DNA from 4 places in the Bacillus sp. Medicinal_06 genome. Region 4 is predicted to be linked to each of the others. Evidence: riboswitches for the same ligand, from Rfam matches in the RefSeq annotation. Region 4 holds a riboswitch; each other region holds the start of a gene.
The links. A riboswitch is a leader RNA that binds a small molecule or an ion and turns the genes downstream of it on or off. The one in region 4 is predicted to bind S-adenosylmethionine.
Positions count from the first base shown of each region.

Region 1: it holds a riboswitch for S-adenosylmethionine, as region 4 does, so the genes downstream of both, AC1M36_RS23475 (peptide ABC transporter substrate-binding protein) here and AC1M36_RS02310 (hypothetical protein) in region 4, are expected to answer to the same signal.
Region 2: it holds a riboswitch for S-adenosylmethionine, as region 4 does, so the genes downstream of both, AC1M36_RS01775 (MetQ/NlpA family ABC transporter substrate-binding protein) here and AC1M36_RS02310 (hypothetical protein) in region 4, are expected to answer to the same signal.
Region 3: it holds a riboswitch for S-adenosylmethionine, as region 4 does, so the genes downstream of both, AC1M36_RS16000 (methionine ABC transporter ATP-binding protein) here and AC1M36_RS02310 (hypothetical protein) in region 4, are expected to answer to the same signal.

Region 1 covers NZ_JBWYHD010000013.1:63,255-71,022, reverse strand. Annotated here, with positions in the region: gene AC1M36_RS23495 (helix-turn-helix transcriptional regulator) at 1-883, shown strand, start outside; gene AC1M36_RS23490 (DUF5823 family protein) at 904-1,434, shown strand; gene AC1M36_RS23485 (TetR/AcrR family transcriptional regulator) at 1,521-2,102, shown strand; gene AC1M36_RS23480 (YhgE/Pip domain-containing protein) at 2,155-3,294, shown strand; gene AC1M36_RS23475 (peptide ABC transporter substrate-binding protein) at 3,361-5,001, opposite strand; SAM riboswitch class I at 5,139-5,243, opposite strand; gene AC1M36_RS23470 (aldo/keto reductase) at 5,412-6,245, opposite strand; gene proC (pyrroline-5-carboxylate reductase) at 6,247-7,050, opposite strand; gene pnuC (nicotinamide riboside transporter PnuC) at 7,270-7,768, shown strand, end outside.
Region 2 covers NZ_JBWYHD010000001.1:329,682-337,449, forward strand. Annotated here, with positions in the region: gene AC1M36_RS01750 (SH3 domain-containing protein) at 1-522, shown strand, start outside; gene AC1M36_RS01755 (YdbC family protein) at 961-1,182, opposite strand; gene AC1M36_RS01760 (methionine ABC transporter permease) at 1,338-2,000, opposite strand; gene AC1M36_RS01765 (methionine ABC transporter ATP-binding protein) at 1,990-2,751, opposite strand; gene AC1M36_RS01770 (acyl-CoA dehydrogenase family protein) at 2,758-3,918, opposite strand; gene AC1M36_RS01775 (MetQ/NlpA family ABC transporter substrate-binding protein) at 3,932-4,750, opposite strand; SAM riboswitch class I at 4,809-4,899, opposite strand; gene AC1M36_RS01780 (YdcF family protein) at 5,070-5,699, opposite strand; gene AC1M36_RS01785 (GNAT family N-acetyltransferase) at 6,032-6,529, opposite strand; gene AC1M36_RS01790 (GNAT family N-acetyltransferase) at 6,539-7,117, opposite strand; gene AC1M36_RS01795 (YjiH family protein) at 7,570-7,768, opposite strand, start outside.
Region 3 covers NZ_JBWYHD010000006.1:77,882-85,649, forward strand. Annotated here, with positions in the region: gene metQ (methionine ABC transporter substrate-binding lipoprotein MetQ) at 224-1,030, opposite strand; gene metQ (methionine ABC transporter substrate-binding lipoprotein MetQ) at 1,133-1,945, opposite strand; gene AC1M36_RS15995 (methionine ABC transporter permease) at 1,968-2,633, opposite strand; gene AC1M36_RS16000 (methionine ABC transporter ATP-binding protein) at 2,626-3,651, opposite strand; SAM riboswitch class I at 3,880-3,989, opposite strand; gene AC1M36_RS16005 (hypothetical protein) at 4,115-4,459, opposite strand; gene AC1M36_RS16010 (thioredoxin family protein) at 4,610-4,918, opposite strand; gene AC1M36_RS16015 (toprim domain-containing protein) at 4,922-5,266, opposite strand; gene gcvH (glycine cleavage system protein GcvH) at 5,659-6,042, opposite strand; gene AC1M36_RS16025 (arsenate reductase family protein) at 6,084-6,449, opposite strand; gene AC1M36_RS16030 (hypothetical protein) at 6,793-7,326, opposite strand; gene AC1M36_RS16035 (phosphatase PAP2 family protein) at 7,468-7,768, shown strand, end outside.
Region 4 covers NZ_JBWYHD010000001.1:434,090-441,857, reverse strand. Annotated here, with positions in the region: gene AC1M36_RS02335 (energy-coupling factor transporter transmembrane component T) at 1-280, shown strand, start outside; gene AC1M36_RS02330 (ABC transporter ATP-binding protein) at 253-1,914, shown strand; gene AC1M36_RS02325 (ECF transporter S component) at 1,887-2,606, shown strand; gene AC1M36_RS02320 (YwiC-like family protein) at 2,823-3,545, shown strand; gene AC1M36_RS02315 (hypothetical protein) at 3,580-3,771, opposite strand; SAM riboswitch class I at 3,894-3,992, shown strand; gene AC1M36_RS02310 (hypothetical protein) at 4,095-4,355, shown strand; gene AC1M36_RS02305 (NAD(P)H-dependent oxidoreductase) at 4,638-5,222, shown strand; partial or broken gene AC1M36_RS02300 (group-specific protein) at 5,210-5,563, shown strand; gene AC1M36_RS02295 (short-chain fatty acid transporter) at 5,627-6,973, opposite strand; gene AC1M36_RS02290 (serine hydrolase domain-containing protein) at 7,240-7,768, opposite strand, start outside.

The DNA of each region.
Region 1 (7,768 bases), on a different contig from region 4:
AGATGCGATAAAAAAAGCAATTATTTATATTGAAGAACATTTAGAGGAAGAGTTAACGACAGAAAGAGTAGCTTCTTATTGTGCAGTATCCATGTACCATTTCCATCGTATATTTCAACGTCACCTTGGAATCAGCATTATGGAATATGTTCGAAAAAGAAGGTTAACACATGCGGCACAAACATTAGTAATGACAGAAAGGCCAGTTCTTGATATTGCAATCCAATATGGTTTCTCTTCACAAGAAGCATTTACAAGGGCATTTAAACGTATGTTTCATTTGCCACCCAAAAGATATCGTACATATTTTCAATCGTTTTATATAGAAAGGGAGGGAACTTCAATGCAAAAAGGATTACCAAATGGATGGGTATTAAGCGGAAGTCACCCTACAGAATACGAAATGGGATTAGATTATGAGACTGTTCATCAAGGAAGAGCATCAGCTTATATACAAGCGAAAGAAGGTGTTACACATGGCGGGTTTACAATGTTGATGCAAATGTTTAAAGCGGACAAATATAGAGGGAAGCGTTTGCGTCTAACGGCTTTTATTAAAAGTGAGAATGTAAAAGATTGGGCAGGGCTGTGGATGCGTGTAGATGGAAAAGATACAGAACCATTAGCAATGGATAATATGCAAAATCGCCCCATTAAAAATACAACAAATTGGCAACCATATTCAGTTGTTTTAGATATAAAAGAAGAAGCGCTTGGTATTGCATTTGGCGTTTTATTATCAGGAGAAGGATGTATATGGGCTGATAGTTTTCGATTAGATGAAGTTGATGAAAAGGTGCCTTCGACAGATCTAGCAGAAAATTTTTATGAGACTCTTTCTGAAGAACCTACGAATTTACAGTTTGAAGATATAGAAGAATAAGAAAAGGTGAGAAAGAACACATGTGGAAAATGGTATTCTATTCAATATCGGAATTATTGAAATTAGAAACACCTCTTTATTTCTTTATATGGTTTTGTGCGTTATTTGTAGTGGGTGTACTGAGTGAAATGATAGAAGTAATAGGGAAAAGAAAACCAATTTTATCTTCTCTATTAAAGGCTAGTATAGAATGCTTTCTCGCATTAATAATCTGTATCGGCATTGGGATTCTATTATTTCGTATCATACATTTTATATTTCCAAGTCAAATTGAACCTTATGATATTACTTATGGAAGATGGCTAGCATTTCTTGCATTAACTTTATTTTCAATTATCGGTTTTTTAGTGAAAATCACAAAACATAAGACAAGGATATGGTTGAAACCAACAGGAGTCATTGTTCAATTTGTCTATTTTAGTATAAGTGTTTGGGGAGCAATTACTATTTTTTATCCATCTTTACACATGAGTATGCTAGTTGTGCTTTTATTTAGTGTTATATTAACTGTATTTCAGTTTTTGGGCTGTTTATACGAGTATCGTTCGTAGTAATTTACAAAAATTAGATTGACAATAATTAGAAACTTATATAATCTAAATGTAAGTGATCACTTGCATTAGAAAGAGAGGATTGTATGGCGCGCTCAAAGACGGCAGACAAAATTATTCAAGCAGCAATTGAATTAGTGAAAGAAAAAGGATATAAGGCAGCAACAACAAAAGAAATTGCAATGCGTGCTGGTGTTAATGAAGTAACGATCTTTCGTAATTTTAAAAACAAAAAGGGCGTCATTGAAGCAGCCGTTTATGAATTTTCATATTTGCCGCATTTACAACGGTTTTTACAAACAGAAATTGTGTGGGAATTAGAAACAGATTTAAAGAATTTAGCAAGACATTATCATAACTTCTTGAATGAAGCAAAAGACATCATTTCTATTGGTATACGTGAAACAGGCGTGTTTCCTGAATTAGATGATGAAATTGCCAAAATACCAAAAGGCTTAAAAGAAGAATTAATGATGTATTTTGCACAAATGCAGCAAAAAGGAAAAATTATTGATACAAATATTGAAGCTCAAGTAATGAATTTTATATGGATTAATTTTGGTTACTTTCTATCCAAATTGCGTTTTGAAAATCGACTTATGGAAATGAATGATGAGAACTTTATTGAGAATAATATAACTTTATATGCTAGGGCATTAAGACCCTAGTATTTATTTAAAATAAAATGCAAGTATGTACTTGCTTGCTGAAGGCGGAAGAATGAATACATTGAAACAATTTTTAAAGACACCAGGTACGTATGTGGGAATTGTGGTAGCATTAGCGTTTCAGCTTATTTTCTTTTGTGTTTGGCTTACAGCTTATGATGGAGTAAATGAAAGAGCCGATCAAATGCAAATTGCTATTGTGAACCAAGATATGAATATGGGAAGCAAAATAGGAGAAGGATTACAGAAAAATTTACCTTTTCAAGTAACGAAAGAGAAGTCTATGGAAAAAGCAAAAGAAGAAATGGATAAGCGTGCATACAATATGATTATTGAAATACCAGCTTCTTTTTCAAAGGATATAAGTGAAAAAGGAAAAACAAATTTAAATTTTCATATTAACCAAGCAAACTCTATGATGGCAAAACAAATGATGGAAGGAGTCGCGAAACAAGTTCGTGATAATGTAAATAAAGAGGTCTCAAATTATAAGCAGCAAGTAGTTGCCGGGAAACTACTTGCTATGGGGCCGGGCAGTGTAGAAGTGATAAAAGGATTAGCTGAAGATTCGGTTGGATTTACGATTCACAAGGTAAATGATGCAAAAGGATTTTCTGTAAATATGGTACCGCTTATGATCGTGTTAGCTTCATTTGTAGGAGCGATGATTATGAGTATGGAACTATCTAAAGTGGCAAAACAGGTAGGGGGAAACTGGGATAGTTACCTATCACGACAAGTGATTAATGGCACAGTATCAATCCTACTTGCATGCATTACAATTGGTTTAATGAAAGCATTTCAACTTGAAGTGCAAGAAACGGTATGGAATGTATGGATATTCCAAGCAATTGTCTTCTTTTCCTTCCTATCATTAACACAAATGTTTATTACCTTATTTGGAAATGCAGGCATGCTCTTTAATATTATTTCGCTTTCTTTACAACTTGTAAGTTCTGGTGTGATGGTACCGTATGCTATGTTATCAAAAACATATCAAACAATCGGTGAATTATTTCCCGCAACATATGCCGCAAAGGGTTATTTCGCAATAGTATTTGGTGGCGGAAACTTAAAAGAGAATGTTATCTTTCTATTATTTATAATTATTATTACTCAAATGGTATCGCTAGTTGCTGTAGGGATATCAGTAATAGTAAAAAGAAAGAGACATGTAATAAAAGAAGCATAAAGAAAAAGGAGTCCTGTTGAAGGATTCCTTTTTCTTTTTATGAAAATGACATTTTACACGGGCTGTTTACTTCTCAACTTTCGCCCATTTGAAGTTAAGTGGCCCTGCAAAATCAACTTCAACTACGCCTTTGACATAAGAACGCTCTAAGTATGTTGTTCCATTTTGATAAAGAGGAGAGATAACGGCATCTTTAAATAAGATTTTTTCTGCTTGTTTTAAAGCTTCCCAACGTGCTTTTTCATCACCAGCTAAGTCGGTTTTAACTTTTTGGATTAGATTATCAAATTCTTTGTTAGAATAGTGATCTAAGTTGTATGAGTTATCAGTTGTAAATAACTCTAAGAATGTAATTGGATCGGCAAAATCCGGGCTCCATCCGTCAATAGCAATCTCATAATTTCCTTGTAGTAATAATGTGACTTGTTGTTTACGTGGTTGAGGCTTAACATTTACTGTTAATCCTTCTAAATTTTTCTCTAGTTGTTCTTTTAAATATTCACCTGTTTTTCTAGGTAGAGAGCCATCACTTGTTAATAATTCAATTGAAATTTTGTCAGATCCTAATTCTTGTTTTGCTTGTTTCCAAAACTGTTGCGCTTCTTTTGTGTTTTCTTTTGTTAAATTACCATTCTCTTCACGGAAGTCTTTTCCATTTGGCCCTTTGGCGAAATTTTTTGGCACTAGAGAATAGGAGGGTAGAGAGCCATCATTTAAAAGCACATTTACAAATGCTTTCTTATCTATCGATTTATCGATTGCTTGACGAACATTTATATTTTGTAACGTTTTATTTTTCTGGTTCATACGTACAAATTGTACCCCGACATCTGGTCGTTCTTTAAAGTTACTATCTTTGCGATATTTATCAACAAGATCAGATGTTAAAGTAAGTCGATCAATTTGTTTTGATTCATATAAATTAACAGCTGTTGAATGATCCTTGACGACATTAAAATTAATTTCTTCAAGTTTCACATTATCCTTATCCCAATAGTTGGTATTCTTCTTGAACTTAAAGCTTTGTTCATGTTTCCAATCACTTAATGTAAAGGCACCATTATAAAGAATCGTGTTATCTTCTAAAGCATATTTATCACCTTGTGATTTGAAGAATGCTTCATTAATTGGTAAGAATGTTGGAAATGCCGTTAAACTAATAAAGTAGGGAACAGGGCGCTCTAATTCAACTTCAAAGGTGTGGTCATCGATTGCTTTTACACCGAGCTGGTCAGCCGGAAGTTCTTTATTATTAATCTTTTTCGCATTTTTTATATCAAAGAATAGAAATGCGTATTCAGAAGCAGTCGCTGGATCAACGGCACGTTGCCAAGCAAAGACAAAATCTTTTGCTGTCACAGGAGTACCGTTTGACCATTTTGAATCTCGTAAATGGAACGTATATTTTGTTTTATCAGGATTAACCGCATGAGACTTTGCTACACCAGGAACAGGCTTGTTTCCTTCACCTAGGTTATATAAACCTTCAAATACGTTTCTCATTACTTGGCCAGAGTCAGTATCTGTGGCGCGAGCAGTATCCATTGTACGGATTTCTGTACCAGTGGCCAAGTTCAATACTTGTTTATCAGGGGCTTTATCCTTTGCTTTTGCTTCACTTGCTTCGTCTTTATAGCTACCGCAACCTGTTAATAAAAGACTTGCTCCTAAAACAGATGCGACAGCAGGTACAAATTTCTTTTTCATGTAAAATTCCTCCTTAAATTGTTTGTTTATTAGTTGATGAACAATTTGTGAGGGAAAGAAAAACTCCCTCTTTTCATATAGAGAAAGAGGGAGTTTTGTTTACAAGGCATGCACCATGTATATAAACGAAGTCCCTCATTCTATCTTTCAAGCATAATGCTTGCAGGAAGTGGCACAGTATTCAAAGTGAACCTGCTGCCGAGGTTTCAAAGGGCCAGTCCCTCCACCTCTCTTGATACAATGAGTAAACATAATGATTTGTATTAATTTTTTTGTTTCTTTGATTATTCAAAATCTTACACCCGGACAAATGAACTGTCAATAAAATGGAATATAGTTTAAATTTTCAGTTTTTTATAAGTGCAATATAAAAATAAGAGTCACTGTGCAATTACACAGTGACTTTTCTCTTAAAAATCAAAATTATCAGGGTCTGGGCCAACACGGTGATTTTCATTTAATGACTGAATTGCTTTCATATCTTCAGCGCTCAATTCAAAATCAAAGATGCTTGCATTTTCGACAATGCGATGCTCTTTAACTGATTTAGGAATGGTAACCACACCATTTTGCAGATCCCAGCGTAAAATGATTTGTGCTGTTGATTTGTTATATTTTGTAGCAATTTCTTGCAATACTGGATGGTCGAGTAATTGGCCTTGCATTAATGGTGACCAAGCTTCTAGTTGAATAGTATGCTCTTTACAGAAAGAGTGAAGTTCTTCTTGCGTTAAGCGTGGGTGATATTCAACTTGATTAATCATCGGTTTCATTTCAGCGATTTCTAGAACATCTTGTAAGTGATGGATTTGGAAATTGCTAACGCCGATAGCACGAACACGGCCTTCTTTATAAAGTTTCTCTAATGCTTTCCATGTTTCTGTGTATTTTCCTTTTACAGGCCAGTGTACTAAGTATAGATCTAAGTATTCTAAACCTAATTTTTGTAATGTTGTTTCGAAGGCTTGTAATGTTGATTCATAGCCTTGATCACTGTTCCATACTTTTGATGTGATAAATAATTCTTCACGAGGAATTCCGCATTCGCGAATTGCTTGGCCAACGCCTTCTTCATTTTTATATACTGCAGCTGTATCGATACTGCGGTATCCATTTTTAATAGCAACTTTTACAGAATCGATTACCTGTGTACCATCTTCAACTTTAAAAACGCCTAAACCAAACCAAGGCATTTTTACACCATTATGTAATGTTGTGCAATCTTGTAAGCTTGTTACTGTCATATTAATTCCCCCTAGCTTTTTTATTTGTTGCTTCAATTGCTTGGTGAATCATCTTTGAAAAATTATATTCATATAAAACTTTTAAACCTTCTGCAGTTGAGCCACCTGGTGTAGTCACTTGTTCACGAAGCATAGTTGGATCTTGTTCTTGTTCTAGCATAGCGGCAGAACCAGTAATCATTTGAATGACAAGGTGTTTTGCGGTTGCTTCATCGATTCCATAGCTTTTCGTTGCTTCAATTAATCCTTCAGTAAAGTGGTAAAGGAATGCTGGGGCACTTCCAGTTACAGCGGTAAGCTGATGTACCTCTTCTTCTGTGCATAGCTGTGCTGTACCAATCCCTTTTAAAAGTAGTTGCAGTGTTTCTTGATGTTCTTTATTTACGAAATGTCCCATTGTATATAGAGAAATAGACTTCCCAATTGTTGCAGCTGTATTGGGCATAATCCAGGCAACAGGTGTACCTTGAGGGAGTTTTTCTTCTAAATAAGATGGACCAATTCCGGCAGCAACTGTTACAACAAACTGATTGGTTAGAAGAGGCGATAACTCCGCTAATAATTGCTCATGTGCAGCTGGTGGCATGGCTAAAACAATGGTGTCTGCATTTTTAATGTGCTCTTTCCAATCATTTGTAATTGAAATGTCATATTTTTCCCCTAGTTGCTTAAGTTTTTCTATGTTACTTCGATTGGATACAACAATTTCTTCGATGTGCTCTTTACTTGTTTTGAGAAGTCCGGCAAAGATTGCTTCTGCCATACGACCGGCACCAATAAATAAAATTCTATGTTTCTTTGGCATATCCTTTATTCCTCCATACCTAGAATATGTTATAAAAAACGATAACATCTTTGAGAGATTTTTGTAAAAAGAAATGACTTATATAAATTAGCAATGAGGGAATACATGTAATGTAACTGTATAATAAGAAAAAAGATAATTAGAAAAATATGGATATAAATAGGCGCTTTCTTTATAATGTGTGTAGAGAAATCATAAAATATTTGGGGAGAGAGGCTTATGGTTAGACATCCAGTTTTTTTAATTATCTCTAGTATTATTTGTATGCTAGTAGGTATGTATATTCAGTCGAGCTATATTGAAATTTTTGCATCTGTTATGGGGATTATAAATGTTTGGTTACTAGCTCGAGAAAAGGTATGGAATTTTTTATTTGGGATGATTACAGTTGCATCTTTTCTATACATTTTTATTACACAGGAGTTATATGCAATGGCCATATTAGCAGCGTTCCAATTCATATTTAATGTATATGGTTGGTATTATTGGATTGCACGTAGTGGAGAGGGAGACGTGAAACCAACCGTTCGCTTAGATTTGAAAGGGTGGATTGGTTATATCATTTTGATTCTAGTTGCTTGGATTGGATGGGGGTATTATCAAATTCGTTATTTAGAGTCGACAAACCCGTATTTAGATGCTTTAAATGCAGTGTTAGGACTTGTGGCTCAGTTTATGCTTAGTAGAAAGATTTTAGAGAACTGGCATTTATGGATCT
Region 2 (7,768 bases), 100 kb from region 4:
ATACAAGTAGTAGGTAAAGTAGGTTCATGGTATAAAATTCGTTTTGGCTCTGGATATGGATATATTGCTCAACATTATGTATTACAAAATGAACAACAAAAAAAGTCTGTGTCACCTTCTATCCCTGCTGTTTTTAAATTTCCAACACAGGGACAAGTTAGCTCAAATTTTGAAGTTAGATGGGGACAAATGCATTATGGTGTCGATTTTACAGCAGATGGGGATATGCCTATTCGTGCTGCAGCCGCAGGAAAAGTTATCAAATCCTATTATTCTAACAGCTACGGGAACGTCGTTTTCGTTACCCATTACATAAAAGGAAAATTATATACAACTGTTTATGCGCATATGAAAAACCGATCTGTACAAGTCGGAGATCGCGTTCAAACTGGACAAATGTTAGGTCAGATGGGGAATACTGGACATTCAACAGGGCAGCACCTTCATTTTGAATTACATAATGGGGCATGGAATTTTAAAAAAACAAATGCCGTTGATCCACTTCCTTACTTAGTTAGGTAGGTAACATCTTATGCTGCGTAATATTCCATTACTCATTGAGTATCTAGCTTTTTTCGGCCTGATCTGTTGTTTCCTTATTTATGATACCAATATATATTTTTTAAGTATGCTCATCTTATTTGTATGCTGTGAAATATTACTAGAAGTATTTAAAATACGCTTCAAAAAATACATTTCTCATTTATATACAGCACTCATTATTATCTCCTGTTTCATCACTATTTTAAAAATTGATGGTCTATTTATATCGAGTATGTTCCCTGCATTTTTTATAAGCATTCTTCTTATCGTATCCCAATATATCTACGTACCTGAACATCACAAAAAAGAAAATAAAGAGACAAAAATTGTATAGCCTTTTCTAACATAATATCCATGCAAAAAACCACTTTTGAAACATGATTCAAAAGTGGTTTTTTCTGCATAAAGTATTTCGCTTTATAACTCCATACTGTTTAAAATATCTTTTAATGCCTTTAACTCTTCAACCGTCAATGTAACGCCTTTTCCCATTTTGTCATGCTCTGGTGCCCAATCACGCAGATCATATTTTGGCTCTTTACCGTTCCAACTAATTAAATTAAGCTCTTTATTCCAGCCTTTAGGTGACTGTGATATAGCTCCAAAAGTTTCTTTAATATCAAATTTGATTTCTGCCACGATCATTCCTCCTTTACCATATATATTCCCTAATTGATTCTCCTACATTCTCTCATATGTTATATCGATAGAGCTAATTTTCTGCACGTCGATTATTGAACACCTTTAACGATTCATCTCTCTATATAAAAAGGACTTCGCCTCTTTTTTCACACTTACCTTTTATCAATCTTCGCAGCAATTCGATTCCCAATAAATTGAACAGATTGAACAAGAACAACAAGCATAAGTACCGTAACAACCATAACATCTGTTTGGAAGCGATAATATCCAAAGCGGATTGCTAGGTCCCCAACACCACCGCCTCCGACAACTCCCGCCATAGCGGAATAGGAAATAAAACTTACCGTTAAAACAGTTAAGCTTAATACAAGGCCTGAACGCGCTTCAACGAGCAGTACTTTCCACACGATTTGCAGCGGCGTTGCTCCCATTGCTTCAGCAGCTTCGATTACTCCTTTTGGAACTTCGCGCAATGCTTGCTCTACGAGTCTCGCAAAATAAGGGATGGCTGCTACTGATAAAGGAATCGTTGCAGCGATTGGACCGATTGTAGTTCCCAATAAAGTTCTTGTGAGAGGCACAAGTGCTACTAGTAAAATGATAAATGGAAATGAACGAATAATATTGACAATGCCGTTTAAAATACGATGAACAATATTTTGTTCCAAAATTTGTCCTTTGCTAGTAAAATATAAAATTACTCCTAAAGGAATACCTAAAATAATTGCTGCTCCAACTGAAAGTCCAACCATTAATAATGTTTGTAAAAGTGATGTCCAAATCTCTGGAAGGAGCGGAATAACATTATTGAACATGTGCAATGCCCCTCTCTTGCTCTACTCCTAATAAAAGTTTCGCAATTTCTGTTGTTGGTTTTAAATGTTGGTCGCGTAAGTGGAATGATTCAACAACTTCTCCTTCTTCCATTACCGCTACTTTATTACAAATTTGTTTAATGACATTCATTTCATGCGTTACAATTACGATTGTAACTCCTAATTCTTTATTTATCTTTTGTAAAAATTGCAAAATAGATCGTGTCGTTTTCGGATCAAGTGCCGATGTTGGCTCATCACAAAGTAATACCTTAGGATCATTTGCTAATGCACGCGCAATCGCAACACGCTGTTTTTGCCCACCGCTTAGCTGTGAAGGAAAATGATGTGCTTTATCACTTAAACTAACAATCTCCAAGCATTCTCTTACACGTTTTTCTTTCTCTTCTTTTGAAACTGATTTCAATTCTAATGGCAAAGCAATATTATCCGATACACTTTTATTATGAAGAAGATGAAAGTGTTGAAAAATCATACCGATTGACTGTCTGGCTGTTCGTAATTCTTTCTTTGATAGCTTTGTTAAGTCTTCACCATTTACAATGACTGCACCTGAATCCGGCTTTTCCAGTAAATTCATTGTACGTAATAATGTAGACTTTCCAGCGCCGCTTAAGCCCGCAATTCCATATATATCATGTTCTTCAATTTGCAAAGATACTGATTTTACACCGTGAAATAAACCTTCTTTCGTCTGAAACGTTTTATTTATATCGCGTAACGTTATCATGTTCACTCACTCCTTTTCAATTGATTTATAAGCATCTTCTGCTAGTAATGAGAGTGTTACATCATCCATTGGTGGATTGTGTAAACCAGCGCGAACATTTAAATAATAGCGGTGCAGTGGATTCTTTTCAGATAAACTTTTTGCTCCTACAATTCTCATTGCCTTATCAACAATTGATATCGCCGCATTCGTCGCAATATATTTCGCCGCTGCTAATTCCGCTTGCAGGGATTGTTTATCTTCCGCCTCATCATATTTTTTCGCAACTTGGTATAAAAAAGTACGAGCTTGCAAGAGTTCGAGCTCTAATTCGCCTACTAATCTCCTAACGTTTGGAAGTAAACTGATTGGATGATTTAAACTATTCGGTTGATATGATTTCGCAAAATGAATTGCATAATTTCTTGCAGCCTGCGCAATTCCTAAATAGCATGCTGGTATGTGAAGTAACCATCCAATTCCTTTCGGTTTCGACTGTGAACCTTTTACATCTGTAAAAAATTTATCTGGGATTTCAACATTCTGCAGTACAAGATCATGGCTAGCGGTTCCACGCATCGCAACACTATCCCATGTCTCTTCAATCAACACACCCTTTTCATGTCTTGGAATCACAAATTCTCCTATCTCATCTCGCCCTTCAATGCTCGCAGATATAATGAAATAATCAAGTACTGGCGCCATTGTTGTGAACGTTTTTCTTCCATTTATAATCCACTTATCACCTTTTTGGACAGCGAGCGTTTCTGGCTTTCCTCCCCGCGTTGGACTCCCTGTCTTTGGTTCAGTTGCTGCCCGGTTAAAAAGAGCGCCTTTTTTTACTTCTTCACAAAACCAAGAAAACATCTCAGGTTTCCATGAGCGATTTTCCGCAAGTTCTTTCACTATTCCAAGATGCCAACCGATTGATAAAGCTGTTGCTCCGTCTCCCTCTGCAATCTTTTCTTGAAATAAAACAAAATCATACAATGAAATGGCCTTTCCTCCGACATCTTTTGGTAATGTTAACTTCGTATAACCGATATGCTGCAACTCTTTAATATTTTCAAAAGGAAAAGATCCGAGTTCACTCAGTTGATGTTCCCTTCCTGCAAATTGCGGAACTAGCTCCTTTAGTTTCTCCAATACGAGAACTTGTTCTTCTGTTTCTATAAATGATAATGTCATATCAAGATCTCCTTTACTTTAAGTAATCAGGAAGCACGAATCCTTCAAATTGTTCTTCAGATTGAATCATCTTTTTAAATTCTGGTGAATGGTACGCTTCAATTAAGTCTTTCGCAAATTGTTTTGCTTTATCTTCATCACGAACAGTAACAATAATTCTGTGTTGCGAAGGTGTTTTTTCTAATTCCAATGCTTCTTTTAACTTATGTCCAGATGAAATGACAAGGTTTCCGTTAATAATACCGTAATCTAAGTCTTTCATCGCTCTTGGGATCTGTGGTGATTCAAGCGGTACTAATTTGAAATCTTTCTTTTTAAACGTAATGTCTTTTTCAGAGATTGTTAAAATATTTACATTTTCTTTTAATTTCACCCAGCCAATCCCTTCTAAAATACGTAATGCTCGTTCTAAATTAACTGGATCATTTGGTACCCCAATCTTCATTCCATCTTTCAAATCATCTAATGATTTATGTTTTTCAGAGTATACACCTTGAGGTGCTGATGGAACTTGAATAATACTTGAAATTTTCGCATTATTTTCTTTTGCGTAAGACTTCATAAAAGCAGTACTTTGAAATATATTTGCATCAATATCCTTATTCGTTAATGCTGGATTTGTTTCGTTTGGTGAATTAAACTCAACAATTTTAATTTTGTACCCCTTTTTCTCTAAGTACGGTTGTACTGCTTTTTTCACTTGATCGCTATATGGGCCAGGTGTAAAGCCTAAACGAATCTCTTTTTGATCGCCCCCTGATTTCTGCGTACAACCAGTAATAATAAATAAACTACATACAATACTTACAAGTGCAAAAAATAAACGCTTCATCCCTTCTCCTCCTACTAAAAAACAACCTTACATATAAGAAGGTTGTCATCTCTTTTCCTTCTTATCTACTCGGAATTAGCACCTTTTTTATTAACAGATAGGTTGCTGAAGTTTCATTGGGCCGTTCCCTCCACTTCTCTCGATAAGATTATATTTGATTATGCATTCTATTGTGTCACTATTCCGATGAAAATACAAGGTTTTTTATTTAAAAATTTTCTATAATTTGTAAAGTCATAAAAAATCCGCATCATATTTGCATAAAAAAGGATAGACTCCGTAGAACCACTCTACCTTTGTCTATCCTTTTCTTTATTTTTTAATCGCCTTTCAACATACGTAAAGGTAACGATGCAACATACCCAATATAAGAACATAATTCTTTAAAGAAAAATGGAATTTCTGTATCTAATGTTTTATACGCTGACGTTGGCGTTGGTGATGCATATGCATCCATCCCAATATGCTTCGCTATTTTCATCGCTCGCTTCATATGAAGGGGATCACTTACAATCGTGTATGTATGTAAGCCATTATCAATTCCGACCTGCTTTGCATTCTTTAAATTATCTTCTGTAAAACGCGACTGTGTTTCAATTAATATATCTTCATCCTTTACGTTATGCTTTAATGCATACGCTTTCGCAGTGCGTGCTTCTTCCTGCTCTGCTTCAAATTTCGTACCACCTGTAAAAATAATTTTTTTAATACTTCCATTCTTATACAAAGAAATTGCATGATTGATTCTTTCACGAAATACAGGAGACGGTTTTCCGTTCCAAGAAGCCGCCCCTAGTACAATAGCAGCATCTGTATCCACCTCATCTGTTTTAAAACGATAACTCCAAATATCGTAAGCTGCATAACTTATAAATACAATGATAGAACTAACCATGAGTAAGAACACTTGCAAAACTCTTCTTTTTTTACTTTTTTTATTTTGTTTCATTTGTACTGGCCCCCGTGCATTATCCATACTTCTAAAAAATAATCTATTTTAAATCATTATATTTGAGTTCATTTGAAAGAAGGCACGTTTCTAAACAATTGATTCGTGCTATAAAGGGTTTTCATTCAAATAGAGGATTTTTCATTTACTATTTTTTGTGGTTCATATTTTATGAATTTGATTTATGTACAAAATTTCTCATACAACTCTATTGTAACGAATTTCTTCACAGAAGGGAATGATGAAACAAAAGTATATAAAAAAAGGAATCACTTTGTAAGAAAAAAGAAGTGATTTTCCTAATTTCATAGAAACACACCTCTTTTTTCTATCTACTTTATAATCCAATATTTCATATGCTGTTCTTCCAGTACACATTTGAATCCTGTTTTTTCTAAAACCTTACTTGAGGCAATATTACTCTTGAAACAATCCGCTTTAATGATTTGCACCTCATTAGTCTGCTGTAGCCATTCAACGAAAGCTTTTGCCATTTCAGTTGCATAGCCATTCCCTTGATATTCTGGCACAATACTATATCCAATCTCTACTGTATCCCTTGAATCAGGTGCACCTTTACAACCCATATCACCAATAATTAGATTATCTTCCTTATGAATAATGAGCCCACTCCATTTACTTTGCTTTGGATTTTTTCGTAAACCTTCTGCAATCCACGGCAAGATATCTTTATAATCAGGCATGGGCCATTCTAAAGATACTTTATATGGTATGATTTCTTGCAGCTCTTCTCTTCCTTTTATCGTTGCCTCAACAAGTTCTAATGTAAAGGGAATCATTTTTAGTCTCTTTGTTTCAATATTTGTCACGTATGCCCCCTATTTATGTAAATCCATTTTTTTCAGTAGTTGCTCTTTCACTACTGGCCACTCACTCGAAATGATGCTATATACTACCGCATCCCTTACATAGCCACTCGGTAACTTTCTCTCATTTCGTAGTACACCTTCTTTTACAGCACCAAGCCTTTCAATCGCTCGCTGCGCTTTTTCATTTCGTAAATCTGTCTTTATTTGCACGCGTAGCATTTGTAACTCTTCAAACGCATATTGCAATAGCATGTACTTACATTCCGTATTAATACTCGTTCGTTGTACACTCGGATGATACCATGTTTGGCCGAGTTCAACCGTTTTGTTATCATTTGAAATACTATACAAACGTGTACTCCCTACAACTTCATTCGTTTTTTGATCTATCACAACAAATGGTAAATCCGTTCCTTTTTTATAACGTTTTACTGCCGTTTCAACATATCGTTCCATATCTTGATAGTTGTCCATTTTAGCTATTAAATACGTCCATATTTCTTTATTTCCTTCCACAATAGCAAATAATTTTTCTACATCATTTGCACCCATTAATCGTAGCATTGCTCTTTCGTTTACTATTTCCATAAACAATTCCCCTTTTCTCTTGTATCTAGCTATATTATAATTCGTCTTACAACGTATATCAAAATATTCAAAACTTTATTTTCTATCACTTAAAATCTAATCATACAGAAAAAAGGCTCACTTTTATAACGCAAGTGAGCCTTTTTCATCTCTCAAAGTAAATTTAATCCCTTTCCTCCGAATTATTATTTTTGTGCTCTACAATTTTTTCTAACAAATTTTCAATAGATTGTAATTTCCATTTAATTTGAAGTCCGATCGTGATGATACTAAATATGATTCCTCCCAACATTCCAAATAACAAAGAATCCATATTATCTCTTCCATTATTTATTTCAATAACCGTATACATACCGAATCTTGTACATGGTGAATGGTTCGTACCCAAAAATTTCTTTCACTAGAAATTCAAAAGGAATCACTTTAATAATATAAGAGAGACCTTTACACCCTTAAAGCAAAACATATGCAATTGGCGTAATAATCACCAATGCTAAAATTGTTCTTTGCACATACAAAATAATAAGTTCGGAAACTTTTAACGGAATATCTGTAGACAAAATACATGGAATCGATGCTGAAAAAAATAAAATAGACGATACGGATACAACTGCGATGACAAACTTAGTTACAAGTGGCGCACTCACAACA
Region 3 (7,768 bases), on a different contig from region 4:
TTAATCCTCTATATACATTTTAAAAATTCCTAAAACATTCACATTCTCATTTTATTCTCATTCTAATTTTATATCAAATAAAATGATATCGCAAACGCTGAAAAAAAGTAACACTTTTTTCACAAATGTATATAAGTATTTCCCTCACATCCTACTATGATACACCTTTCTTCTTATTTATATAAAGAAAAAAGGGCTGGAAATTTCCTAGCCCCTTTCATGTCTACTCATTTACCGGAAGTACTGCTCCCTTATATTCTTTATTAATAAAATCTTGAATTTCTTTTGAATGTAAAACTTCTACTAATTCCTTAATTTCTTTTTTCTTTTCATCGCCTTTACGAACGGCAATAATATTTGCATACGGAGAATCTGATCCTTCAATTGCAATTGCATCTTTTGTAGGATTTAATTTTGCATCAATTGCATAGTTTGAATTAATGAATAACGCATCACCTTCATTATTTTCGTATAGCTTTGGCGAAAGCCCTGGCTCAACATCTGTTTTAAACTTCAAGTTCTTTGGATTCTCCACGATATCTTTGACTGTCGCTTTAACGATATCTACACCATCTTTCAGTTTAATGACGCCGCCTTTTTGCAATAATGCAAGCATACGACCGCGTTCTGCTACGTTATTACTCATAATAACCGTTCCACCATCTGGAAGGTCTTTTAATTTTTTATATTTTTTGGAATATATTCCCATTGGCTCTAAATGGATTTTCCCTGCATTTACAATTTTATATCCCTTTTCCTCGATCTCCTTATCTAAATAAGGAATGTGTTGAAAATAGTTGGCATCAATGTCTTTATCGGCTAACGCTTTATTAGGTAACACATAATCTTGGAATGTTTCAATTTTTAGTTTGATTCCTTTTTTCTCTAATATTGGCTGTGCTTTTTCTAAAATAACAGCATGTGGCACGTTAGAAGCTCCCACAACAAGTGTACTTTCATCTTTCCCGCCGCAAGCAGCTAATGCAAATACAAAGACTGCTATAAAAATGGTTAATATAATTTTCTTCATCAGATGTCACCCTTATTTTTGTAATTTTCATAACTTTTTTCATATATGCATTTTATTAGGTACAAAATAAGAGCTGGCATTTACCAGCCCTTTTGATACCTACTATTCTTTTACAGGAACAACTGCGCCTTTATATTCCTTGTCAATGAAGTCTTCAATTTCTTTAGAATGCAGCACTTCTACAAGAGCTTTAATTTCTTTCTTATCTTTATCACCTTTACGAACCGCTACTACGTTTGCATATGGAGAGTCATTTCCTTCAATCGCGATTGCATCTTTTTCTGGGTTTAATTTCGCATCAATCGCATAGTTAGAGTTAATTAGAACAGCATCGCCTTCTTTATTGTTATACACTTGTGGCAATAAACCAGGCTCGATATCCGTTTTAAATTTTAGATTTTTTGGATTATCTGCAATATCTTTTGTAGTTGCTTTAACTGGATCTACCCCATCTTTAATTTTTAAAATACCTTCTTTTTGTAAAATCGCTAAACCACGTCCATGGTCAGCGACAGAGTTACTCATAATAATCGTCGCTCCATCTGGAAGGTCTTTTAAGCTCTTATACTTTTGAGAATATACACCAATTGGTTCTAAATGAATTTTTCCGGCTACTTCAAAATCGTATTTTTTATCTTTAATTTCTTTTTCTAAGTATGGAATGTGTTGGAAGTAGTTCGCATCTAATTCCTTATCCGCTAATGATTTATTCGGCAATACATAGTCTTGGAATGTTTCAATTTTTAATTCAATTCCCTTTTTCTCTAATAAAGGTTTTGCCTTTTCTAAGATAACAGCGTGCGGTACGTTAGAAGCTCCTACAACAAGTTTCTTTTCATCTTTATCTTTCCCACCACAAGCAGCTAAACCAAAAATTGACGTTGAAATAAGTGCTGTAAGTAATAATTTTTTCATTTGAAACACCCTCCCATTTTAATTATCGTTTATCAATTCGAATTGTTACACGATCACCAATCCACTGAATTAAAAATACAACGAGTAATACACAAATTGTTGCAACGATTGTTACATCGTTATTTCCACGCTGAAATCCTTCTAAATAAGCAAGTGTACCAAGACCACCAGCACCGACAACACCAGCCATCGCTGTATAGCCTACAAGTGCAATTGTCGTTACTGTAATACCAGATACAAGTGCTGGCAAAGATTCTGGAATCAATACTTTCCAAATAATCGTACTCGTTTTTGCTCCCATTGCTTTTGAAGCTTCTATTACTCCTTTATCAATCTCACGAAGTGCAATTTCAACCATCCTTGCATAAAATGGTGCCGCTCCAATAATTAAAGCTGGTAGTGCTGCGCTTGCTCCAAGAATTGTTCCAAGGAGAATCTTCGTAAATGGAATTAATAAAATAATTAAAATGATAAATGGAATGGAACGAAAGATATTTACAAATGCTCCAATCGCTGTGTGAATCGCTCTATTTTCCCATAAATTATCCTTTGCCGTCATGAAAAGTAATAGTCCTAAAATAAGACCTAAAACAAATGTCGCAAATGCTGCGATTGCCGTCATATATAATGTTTCACCTGTTGCTTCTAGCATTTGATTCCAGTCGACGTTCGCGAGTAACTTATCCATGTGCAATCACCTCCAGCTCTACTTGCTCTTGATGGATTCCTGCTATTGCTTGTTGGATTGCCACTTCCTCACCATTTAAGTGAATCACTAAACTTCCATACGATCCATTGTTTGTTTGAGCAATATTCCCTTGAAGTACACTTACTTCTATATCATCCCGCCTCATTAATCTCTGGAGTACTGGACGCTCTACAGAATCACCAATAAACTGTAAACGAATGACTTTTCCATCTGGATATTTTTCTAATAAACTCTCAATTGTTTCATTTGTATCTTCAGAATCTGTTAGCTGTTGTACAAATCGCTTTGTAATCTCCTTCTGTGGGTTACGGAATACCTCTAGTACAGGACCCGTCTCTACAATTTTTCCTTTTTCCATGACTGCAACACGATTACAAATTTTACGAATCACATGCATCTCATGTGTAATAAGTACAATTGTTAAGCCAAGACGTTTATTAATATCTAGTAGTAAATCTAAAATTTGATCTGTTGTTTCAGGGTCAAGCGCTGACGTCGCTTCATCACATAGCAGCACTTTCGGATTATTTGCTAATGCTCTCGCAATCCCAACGCGCTGCTTTTGTCCACCGCTTAATTGAGACGGATATGCATCGCCTCTTCCTTCTAATCCAACAAGATGAATTAACTCATCTACTCGTTTTTTTCGCTTTTCCTTATCCACTCCCGCAATTTCAAGTGGAAAAGCAATGTTCTCACGTACAGTTCGTGACCACAGTAAATTAAAATGTTGAAAAATCATTCCGATTTCTTGTCTTGCCTTTCGAAGTTCATTCCCAGTAATTGCTGAAATCACACGATTTGCTATCGTAATCTGTCCTGAAGTTGGTTTCTCTAATTGATTAAATAATCTGATTAAAGAACTTTTACCAGCGCCACTATATCCGATAACACCAAAGATCTCGCCTTTTTCTATTTTTAAATTGGCATCATCTACAGCAGTGACATCACCGCTTTTTGATTTATATATTTTCTTTACATTTTCCAATAAAATCATGATGTTCACCCCTTTTTGAATTAAAAAGCGTAAGCAGCTCGTTCAGATTTACTCCCACAATTTTTATTTTTGGTGTAAGAATTACTTAAATCTAACCGTCGCCATAGCTAAATTTCTTATTAGCTCCTCTTATTATTCGAATGTCCTCCTCATTCAAACAACAAAAAAACCTTTCTGCTTTTAGAATGAGCAGAAAGGTTTATATGCGTATATCAACATGATCCCTTCCTCTCATCTCTCAAAGCATTTGCTTTGCAGGAATTGGCACCATTTCAATCTAAAAATTGACGGTTGCCGGGCTTCACAGGGCTCAGTCCCTCCACCTCTCTTGATAAGAGAAATCAGATTTAATTTTCGTCTGATTTGAAATTTATGAAATTGTCTATATTTTATGACTTGAATTGTATCAATATACACCCACTATGTCAACAAAAAAATTCTTAAAAAACGAAACTTCAGACTATTAAGCACCTACTGGCATTGGCTTACATATATGAAATACGGATTCTAATAATAACATCGTACGATACGTTCCGTTATATTGCACACGTCCGCTGTGCAATAGTGTTTGCAACCGAACATTTCCAGTAACTAATCGCCTTAAATCTTCTTCCTGAAAGCAAATAAGTTGTTCCGTTCCCCGTGTCTCTTTCAAAAGCTGTATATACTCTCTTGAAATTTGAAGTGAGCAACACTCATCTCCAAAACGAAAATTGATCGTTTTTTCTCCTTGCCGAAGAAGCGGTTCTAGATGATATTGGCTATTAGCATACGTTACAAATGATTGAAGCAACGAATATAATCTCATTCTAGTCACATCCTTCATCTCACTTTCTCCTAATACCATTCCATCTTCTCAAACAGCAATCCTGTTACTTTCTCTCGACAAATAACGTACCGCTTTGATACCTCGACATATTTCCCAGAAAATATGTCGAGGCGGCAAAAACTTTGCCGCCTACTGTAATTCTTTATATAAATATTCAACTGAATGAAATGCATATATTTTCTTCACAATTGTTCCACGCTCAAATACGAGTAAGCAAGGTACACTTTCTACTTCATACTCTCGCGCTAAATGCGGGGCATAGTTTAAGTCTAGCATTCCTATTTCTAATTCAGATATAGTTGCTTCTACCACTGTTAGCATCTTCTTTGCTAATTGGCATGTTCCACACATCGGTGTATATACATATAACACTGTTTTTTCTTGGTCTGCTATTAGAGCTGTAGCTTCAGCACCTGTCCAGTCAATCACTTCTATCATTCCTTACCGTAAATATTCTGTATAAACGTCAATGTCAGCTCCCCATAATACGTTCGCTAAATGATTAGAAGGAGCAGTAGCCACTTCACGGTACGAACGATCAATGTAAATATGCTCGGCCTGCGGGAATTCTTTTCGAAATTGTTTTCTAAGCTTTTCACCTGCAGCATCAGCATCCACTAATACATACACTTCTTTATCAAAAAACTGATCAATGAGCTCATCCATTTTCGACAAACCAATTGTACCATTTGTACAAACAATTTCCACTGGTTCACGAATAATAGATTCAATCTTTCTTCTATCTGATTTTCCTTCGACAATAATGACTTTCTCTACATAGACCATACGTCATCACCCGATCACCATATACTATAAAACAACCTTACTTTAGTATATAGTATATTCGATATTTTCATGTTGTTTCCTGTTTATTTTTACAAAGAAAAGCGGAGGCGGCTCACTCAGAATGTGAGGGGGATGGAGCTAAATCAAGAAAAGCGCAAGCGGCTCGTTCAGAACAGGAGGACGTTGGAACTCCTGACGTAGAGGCGCTCTTTGCCTCGCAGGAAGGAGTGAAACGACCGACTGTTCTAGCCGCTAGAGCTAGACAAAGAAAAGCGCAAGCGGCTCGTTCAGAATGTGAAGGGGATGGAGGTTCTGACATAGAGGCACTCTTTCATTCACACAATACAAAATAAAAAGGACAGCACACTGGCTGCCCTTTTTGGTGACTAGAATTAGTCCTGGTTTGTCATTTCTGCATATTTTTCTGCAGATAATAACTTTTCTAATTGGCTTTCATCAGAAAGTTCAACTTTAACCATCCATGCACCTTCGTACGGAGATTCGTTAACAAGTTCTGGTTGGTCACTTAATTCTTCGTTTACTGCTACAACTTTACCACTTACAGGTGCGTATAATTCAGAAACTGTTTTAACAGATTCTACACTTCCGAATGGCTCGTCAGCTTCAAGTGTTGCACCTACTTCAGGAAGTTCAACGAATACGATATCGCCTAACTCGTTTTGTGCAAAATGAGTAATACCGATAACAACTTGGTTGCCTTCAGTTTTTACCCATTCGTGTTCTTCAGAGTAACGTAAATGATTTGGAATGCTCATGACTGTACCTCCAGTGAATGTATTAATTATGTAAAAATACCTTATTGGTACTTTTTCCACACACTTTCAAACTGCTCTTCGTTAAAACCAAGTGTTACATTCGTGCCATCTGTTACGATTGGACGTTTAATCAACATGCCATCAGACGCTAAAAGTTCAAACATTTCGTCCTCACTTGCATCCTTTAATTTATCTTTTAAGCCAAGTTCACGGTAACGCATTCCACTTGTATTAAAGAATTTTTTTAATGGCAATTCACTTTTTGCATGTAAATTACGCAAATCTTCTTTTGACGGTGGATTTTCAACAATATGAATCATTTCATATGCTACATCGTTTGCCTCAAACCATTTTTTCGCTTTTTGACATGTGCCACACTTTGGATATGAATAAAATGTTACTGTCATAAATTCACCTACTTTTTTACTAACCTTTACCTTTATCATATAGAAAACGTTTTATTATTTCAAACGATTCTTCTCTAAACTTTAACTTATTTCGTGATAATTTTCTTTTATCCTGCAAATTTTTCTTATTTTTCCGGTATTTCTGTATAAATTGCAAGTATAAAAATATATATGTATGCCGAATACACATATTAAACAAACGTTTATTTAATAGATTCGCCGCTACAAAAGCGAACATACGTCTTAAACAAACGTTTGATTAATTGAACTCCCTCTACACGAGCTTAAGATAGGGGGGATTCTCCGTTAAAATGATAAAAAAAGCTCCTAATCTAGAGCTCCTTCACTGTCTACTCAAATAATCCGCAATCGTTTGAAACACGTATATATACATATTATGAATACTTTGCTCTGAAATCGTATCATTGTATAAATCAGTGCCCCAAAATTGCCCTTCCCCACTTCCTATATTTACAAATCCTTGTGTATACATCATCGCTCTATCTCTTGGTGCATTGTTATAATCTAGATCTTTTTCAGTAAAAATTAAATACGGTCGATCTTTTAAACCAACAAAAAACACTGGCTTTTTTAAGCCTAAAAATAGATCTGTATATTTTTCTTTTGATGCTTCTTCAAAATGTTCTTTCATAACAAGAAATCCATCAACTTTCTCTGATTTCTCCTTCATTTCATCTAACTTTACCTTCTCAAACTTTATATTTCGAAACGTGTCTTTTGGCGCTTCACCGACAACTCCAATTGTCAATGCCCTTCCGCTATACTCTTGAACAAGCGGTATATCCTTATTCTTTGCACACCCAGCTCCTACTAGGCATAACAATATAAGAAAACAAAAATTAAGCGAACGCTTCATTTCTACTCCCCCATCCCAAAAGTCAAGTGACAAAAATGTAAGGCAAATCCAAAAAATGTAAGTAAAATCGATAGCTCATTTTGATTTTCTATATTATAATCAATTGGATTTACTTTCATTACTAAACACTAGGAGATACTCATGAAAAAATATAAACTTTCATCTTTTCTTCCATTAAGTTATATACTTCTACTCGTACTCGTAAGTCCCCTTTACGATGTACTAAATAAATCTACTGTTCACGCTGTAAACGTTACAACTGTAGTAGATGATTGGATTCCATTTGTAAAAGCATTCATCATTCCATATTTACTGTGGTTTCCATACTTATACGGAGCACTTATTTATTACTGCTTTGCTGATCGAAAGCAATATTATGTCACTTTAAGTAGTGTAATTCTTGGAAAGCTTGCTTGTTTTTCTATTTATTACTTTTGGCAAA
Region 4 (7,768 bases):
CATGCAAGCGCGTGGGTTTGGAGTGACAAAGCGTAGTACGTATATACGGTATCGCATGGGGAGCCAAGATTGGTATATACTTGCGTCTTTAGTGGTTTTATTACTAAGCAGTTTTGTGCTCAATTATTACGGCGCTGGCAAATTATCAATCTATCCAAGAGTGGAATCACTTGCATTTCAGCAATATGATGGGATACTATTCGTGTTATTTTTACTATTTATTAGTTTACCAATCCAAATGGAAGGGAGGGAATGGTTATGGTGGCGCATGCAGAAATAAAAGACTTAGCTTTTACGTATGCAGATGAAAATGTACAAGCATTAACAGATGTTTCGTTAACGGTTTTTCAAGGTGAATTTATTGTGCTAGCTGGACGTTCAGGATGTGGTAAGACAACGCTTTTGAAACATTTTAAGAAAGAGTTACTTCCGATTGGAAAGCGCACAGGTAGTATGTATTATAATGGAGCTTCTTTACTCGAGATGCCTGATTTATTATCAGCGCAAGAAGTCGGAATGGTATTTCAAAACCCTGAAAATCAACTTGTAATGGATACGGTTATTCAAGAATTGGCATTTTCTCTTGAGAATGTTGGTCTAGAAACAAAAGTCATCCAAAAGAGAATTGCTGAGTTAATTAGCTTTTTAGGATTTCAAGATTTATTACACCAGTCTGTTCACACATTATCAGGGGGACAAAAACAACTCGTTAATTTAGCGGCGGTTCTTGTGCTGCAGCCTAAATTGTTACTTCTTGATGAACCGACAGCGCAACTTGATCCAATTGCCGCAAAAGATTTTTTAGGATTATTAAAACGGATTAACGAAGAACTTGGAATTACAATTATCATGAGCGAACATCGTTTAGATGAAGTCATTCCATTAGCAACTCGAGTTGTGTTTATGGATGCAGGGAGAATTATGTATGATGGAATCCCGCAACATGTTATATCGAAAATGTGGGCACTAGAAGAATCTCGATCGTTTATCCCTCAAATTCCAAGGTTGTTTTTAGAATGGGGTATAGAGAAAATTCCATTTACGGTAAGGGAGGCGCAAACACAAATTCATTCCGAGTTACCAATCGAATATGAAGTACCGGCTATATCACAGGCAGAAACAAAAGAAGTGATGCTACAAGCAAAACATATATCTTTTCAATATGAAAAAAATAGTCCGTTTATTTTGCAAGATTTAACGCTATCGATTGAACAAGGAAAGTGGACTGCGCTTGTTGGAAAAAATGGTACAGGAAAATCAACACTTTTAACTATATTAGCAGGATTAAACAAAGCTAGAAGAGGAAAGGTGCGGTGGAACGGAACGGAAATTCATAAAATGAAGTCCAAGGAACGATTTGAAAAAATCGGATTTGTATCACAACATCCCTATTATCATTTTACATTTGAGACGGTGTGGGATGAAGTGTTTGAAAGAGCAAATGAATTATATGGTGATAGAGGGAAAGAAATTGCGGAAGAGATGTTAAACCGATTTTGGCTGTATTCCATTCGCAATCGTCATCCACATGATTGTAGCGGGGGAGAACAACAGTTAATCGCACTATGCACAGCCTTGTTATCTAAGCCCCAATTATTATTATTAGATGAACCAACAAAAGGGCTGGATCCAGAGAAAAAGGAAAGATTAGGCGAACTGTTTCAAGCGTTACAAAAGGAAGGAACAACAATTGTGATGGCCACACATGACATTGAATTTGCAGCGAAATATGTGGATCATTGCATGATGTTATTTGATGGGAAAGTTATTATGGATGATGCGCCAAAGAAATTCTTTAGTGATAATTTCTTTTATACAACATCTATTAATCGTTTTATTCGCAAGCAATTACCTTATGCATTAACATGGGAGGATGTGTATCAAGTGTGTCCAAACGATATGTTGCTCTCATAACGCTTATTTTTCTTCTTATAATAAGTACACTTCTGTTTACTTCCTTTGTAACAGATGAATATTTTATTTGGTGTAGTTTATTTTTATTGTTCATTATTATGTTACCTTTTTATATACGATTTGAAAGGAAAGCATTTGTTTCACGTGAAATCGTTATTGTAGCTGTTTTAGCAGCCATAGCAGCAGTGAGTCGTGTACCATTTTCTCTTATGCCGAGTGTACAACCAACTTCTTTTATTATTATTGTATCTGCAATTGTTTTTGGAAGTGAGACAGGTTTTATTATTGGCGCAACGGCAGCACTTGTATCTAATATATTTTTAGGACAAGGGCCTTGGACACCTTGGCAAATGTTTTCTTGGGGAATGATAGGTTTTACAGCTGGTTTGCTACGAAATACATTTATTATGAGAAAGTTATGGGGAAGAGTCATCTATGGGTTCATAGCCGGTTTTGTTTTTGGCTGGATTATGAATTTGTGGGGGATACTTGGCTTTTTAGAAGGATTAACATGGAAAGACTTTATGGCATACTACGCTGCAAGTTTTTACTTTGATTTCGCTCATGCACTTTCAAATGTAATTTTTCTTGTTTTGTTTAGCTCATCATGGATCCGAATTCTTATGAGATTTAAAAAGAAATATGGGATTTTAGATGATAACGAGCTAGTATATCAAGGAAACAAAGCATAAGCATATATCATAAAGCATAAGAATATAACGTAGGATCGCGACTTACATATTCGTTTGCCTCTTTCATGCTTCTTACCATTGGTGAGAAGCATTTTTTTATAATGATACTTTGGTTTGGAAAATGTCAAAAAATTGTTTTAATATATTCAACTTTCGGATGGAACTTTTTATATAATAGGAAATGAGAAAGGTTTTCAAAGAGGAGATGTAATATTCATGAAGCTAGTTGTTCCAAAGCAGCATGGCGCATGGGGAATGCTGCTGATTCCATTTCTACTTAGTGTTCTACTTGGTAAACATACAGTTTACCATATTCCACTCTTTATCGCTTGGTTATTTATCTATTTAGCAACGTATCCATTTTTAATGTACATGAAGCAAACACGAAAAAAAGAATTTTTACATGCAGCAATTATTTATTTTGTTATTGCATGTGTTTTCGGGATTGTATCTTTACTATATGAATGGAGAATTCTTTTGTTCGCGGTTACGATGATTCCACTCTTTATCGTAAATATATACTTTGCCCGTCAAAAAAAGGAACGAGCATTAACAAATGATATTTGTGCCATACTTGTTTTTTGCATTGGTGGTTTGATTAGTTATTATTTTTCGATGAAGACAATTGATGGGACGGCATGGTGGATTGCGGCTGTTTCTTTCCTTTATTTCTTAGGTAGTACATTTTATGTGAAAACAATGATACGTGAAAAGAATAATCCTACTTATCGTTATGTTTCATGGGGATATCATATTTTCTTAATCATCGCTTCTTTCGTAGTAAATCCATGGCTGTCTCTTGTATTTATACCGAGCCTAGTTCGTGCAATCGTATTGTATGGTAAAAAAATATCTATATTAAAAGTTGGAGTTTTAGAAATCGTTAATTCTGTATATTTTTTAATTGTGACGGCAATACTGTTGTCGTATGCCATTTGAGATATTGCTCATCTCTTAAAGAGGTGGGCAATATTTATTTTTGTTCTAAAATATTAACCGTTTGATTACATTTTTGTAACGCATCTTCCACAGCTTGTAGGGATTGTTCGATTCGCTCCCGATTATCGCTCTTTTCGACTGTTTGTAATGCATGTTCTAAACAATTCTTTGCTTCTTGCAATGAATGGAATGAATCTTGAACGTATCCGCGGGCATTTTTATCCATCATAAATTCCTCCTTTTTTACATACAATTTTAGTATGGGCGTTAGGAAAGAAAATATAACTTATTGTATGTTGTTTGACAATTATAATAAAAATAGCTATAGTAAGATATAAAGTGAATATTTTCTTATCCAGAGAGGTGGAGGGACTGGCCCGATGAAACCCAGCAACCGCGATGCAGGTGCTAATTCCAGCAGAACATATTTGTTCTGGGAGATAAGACGAAGATATATACGTAACTTCTTCTTATCGAAGAGGTTTTTTTATTGTAAAAAAACCTCTTCCAAAAACAACAACATAAGAAGAAAGGGGTTGCAATTGTACTGTGACACTTGAAAAATACGTAAAGCTGCGTAATGCAGTATATGAATATATGATGGAACAAGATAAACCCATATCACTATTAGATATTCAAGAACATATCGTTTCGCATCATGAAGGAAAATTCACGAAAAAAATGTTACACCAATTTTATTTATCAAGGTTATTAGACGAATTGAAACTGGATGGGAAAATTACTTTAGCTAATGATGAATACCACTATGCTGAAAGAGGGGTATACTATAAGGCGAGAAAAGGGAGCTAAGCTCTCTTTTTTTATGTTATAATTTATCTAAAAATTCAAATTGTATGTAGAGTAAAAGACTGCAGAAGCAGCCTGATACAAGGGAATGGTGTTGAGTGTGTAGTGTCAAAAGTTGAATATGCCCTGAAAGAGGCATTTCATTCGGCTAGAAACGAAAAGAGACACCTCCGCCGAGTAGGTGTCAGTTGGTTTGTCAAATGGGCTTGCCACTTGACATGTATTAGAATATCATGCAAACCGTTGGGAGTCAAAAGGGAATATAAGGAAAGGTGTTGTTTGGAGATGAATATACTCATCATATATGCACATCCCAATCCATCTAGTTTCAATGCATCCATTTTAGAACATGTGCAAAAAGGACTTCAAGAGACGCATCATTCTGTTACATTGCTTGACCTTTATAAGGAACAATTTAATCCAGTGCTTATTTTTAATGAAGATAAGAGAAGACGGGATTTAGTATATGAAGAAGAAACTGAGAGATATAGAAATTTGGTCAAAGAAGCAGACTCTTTTATTTTTATTTATCCAACATGGTGGTGGGGCATGCCTGCTATTTTAAAAGGATTTATTGATCGCGTTTTTGTTGCTGGGTTTGCATATAAATATGAAGGGGTAATGCCGAAAGGATTGCTTATAGGGAAAACAGCGTGGGTTATTAATACTTTAGATTCACCGTTATGGTACGTGGCACTCTTATATCGCTCTGCTGATTGGGTGATTATGAAAAAGGGGATTTTACGATTTTGCGGTATACGTCAAATAAAACGTTCTGCTTTTCAGTCTGTAAAAACAAGTAAGGAAACAAAACGTGAAAAGTGGCTTTTAGAAATACAGGAAAAGGCTAAAAAATTATGGGTGAAGTAGAAAATATAATGAGATGTTGTAATCGGAATGATGATTTGTTTCGTACGTATATCGTTTGTTTACTTCAATTGAAACATCATAATGAAGCGTTTAAAAAGGTATGCGAAGAATTAAGAGCAGATTATTTAGTAAGGGGAATTTGTGAAAGAGAAGTTGATGGGATTATCCAGGAAAGTAAGGAGTATAAAATGTATGATATACCGAGAGTATTAAGATAGGATTTTTTACGAAATAATCCATCAATGATTGAAAACATTTGTACGACGTTATTTACATATAAAAGGTTAAATCTTTCATGTGAAGAATGGGGAAATGTAATTAGATGCATAGAAAACGAATGATTATCACTATAGTTATTATGTAAAAAAGCTAGTATAAAACTAGCTTTTTTACATTGCTTCGATTTAAATGATAAGGAAACATAAACCAATTACTACGCCAGCATAAAGGAGATTAATAACACAAAATCCCATAATGTCGCGTGCACCTAAACCGGCGATTGCTAATGCAGGTAATGCCCAGAAAGGCTGTATTAAGTTCGTCCAAGCATCTCCCCAAGCAATTGCCATCGCGGTTTTCGCAGCAGGTACACCAAGTTCTGCGCCAGCTGGGATCATGATAGGAGCTTGTACAGCCCATTGACCGCCTCCAGATGGTACGAAAATGTTTACAATTCCTGCACTTAAAAACGTGAATAGAGGGAAAGTGGTTTGATTCGAAATGCTAATAAAGAAATTAGAAATTGCTCCTCCAAGTGAAAGACCTTCGCTGTTTGCTCCAATCATCATTCCCATAATTCCTGCGTAAAATGGAAATTGGAGTAGAATGCCAGAAGCGCTTTTCGTCGAATCTGAGAAGGCGCGAATATATTGAATCGGAGTACGGTGAAAAATAAGGCCAGCAATTAACAGTATAAAAATAACGATATCAAGTGTCAGGTTAAAACCTTTCGTACTAAAATAATGAACAATATAAATAAGACCTAATAGTCCAACACATACCGTTATCCAAATGCTATTTTCCATTTTCTCAGCAAATGTCTGGGTCTCTACTTCTTGAGCAGCAGCTTCTTCTTGAAATACGCTAGGATCCACTGTAATCGTATGATTTTCATCCGGATGCATCGCCTTATTTATAAGTGGCATCGTTACTAAAAATATAAGTACAGGAACGAGCGCATATGGTGAAAATAACGTTTCTGTTATAGGGATTGCTTCCTTTATACTTCCAGCAGTTGTTTTAATTAATGTTTCGCCGCCAGATGCTAAAGTAAGCGGTATAGAGGCGGAAAGTCCCGCGTGCCAAATAAGAAATCCGGAATAAGAAGAAGCGATGGCAAGTCGATAATCTAAATTTTGTATGTGTTTTGCAACTTCCTTTGCATATAAAACAGACACTACAATGCCGAATCCCCAGTTTATGTATGCACCAAGTAAACTAACAATAGAAATAGCGATAATACCTTGTCCGCTTGTTTTTGGCAGTTGTGCAGCTTTTGCTAAGCCTTTGCGAATGAGTGGAGCGTTAGCTAATACAGAACCTGTAACAAGTACAAGTGCCATTTGCATGGCGAAGGCTAAAAGTCCCCAAATTCCATTTCCCCAATGAGCAATCATTTCTACAGGTGATTGGTGCGTCGCAAACATGCCAAAGAAGATAACAAAAATTGTTAATAGACAAGATAAAATAAAGGGCTCTGGTAAAAAACGCTGCACAAGAGCAACACAACCGTTTGTAAAAGAGCGAAACAAATTAATCAACCTCCTTAAGTTTTTTCTTTTACATATTCGCTATGGGCAAAGAGATAACCTTTATTAAACTGAAGATTCAGATAAATGAAGGAAAGCTTTCACTTTTGTGAAAGCTTTCCTCAGGGTGTTGGGAAACGAAAGACAATAGATTCTTATTTTTGTGTCGCTATTTGCCGAGTGGTCGATATTCTTTGTCGAATCGCCGATAAAATTTCATTTACTATGTTACATGAACACTTTCTTCTGCGATATTTCATAAAGTTCCCCTATAATAGTTCCTTTTCTAAATGTTTTCCAATTTGTACATACATATTTGAATAAGTAGCATGAACATCACTACTTGGCTCAGCATTTGATGAAAAATGTACAATGACCATATTTGCTTTAGGATCTATATAGAGGCATTGCCCATAGCTTCCTAATACTTCAAATGCGCCTTGCTCATTATGAGGAATCCACCATTGATTATGATAAGAAATGGATGCACCTTGTCCGATTGCTAATTCGCCTTCTTGCACGTTCTTTACATTTTCGGAAATGGAGGAGGGGAGAACTTGAACTCCATTGTAACGACCGTTATATAAAATCAATTGCCCAAACTTCGCCATATCTCGTGCAGTCGCATTTAAACCAGCGCTTGCTTGTTCAACTCCCGTTTCATCTGTAACATAATACGCATTTTCTTCCATACCGATTTTGGACCAAATTCGTTCGCTCACATTTTCCGCTAACGATTTACCGGTGATAGTTCGTATAATCCAGCCGAGTGATTCAGAGGAACCGTTATTATAAGAA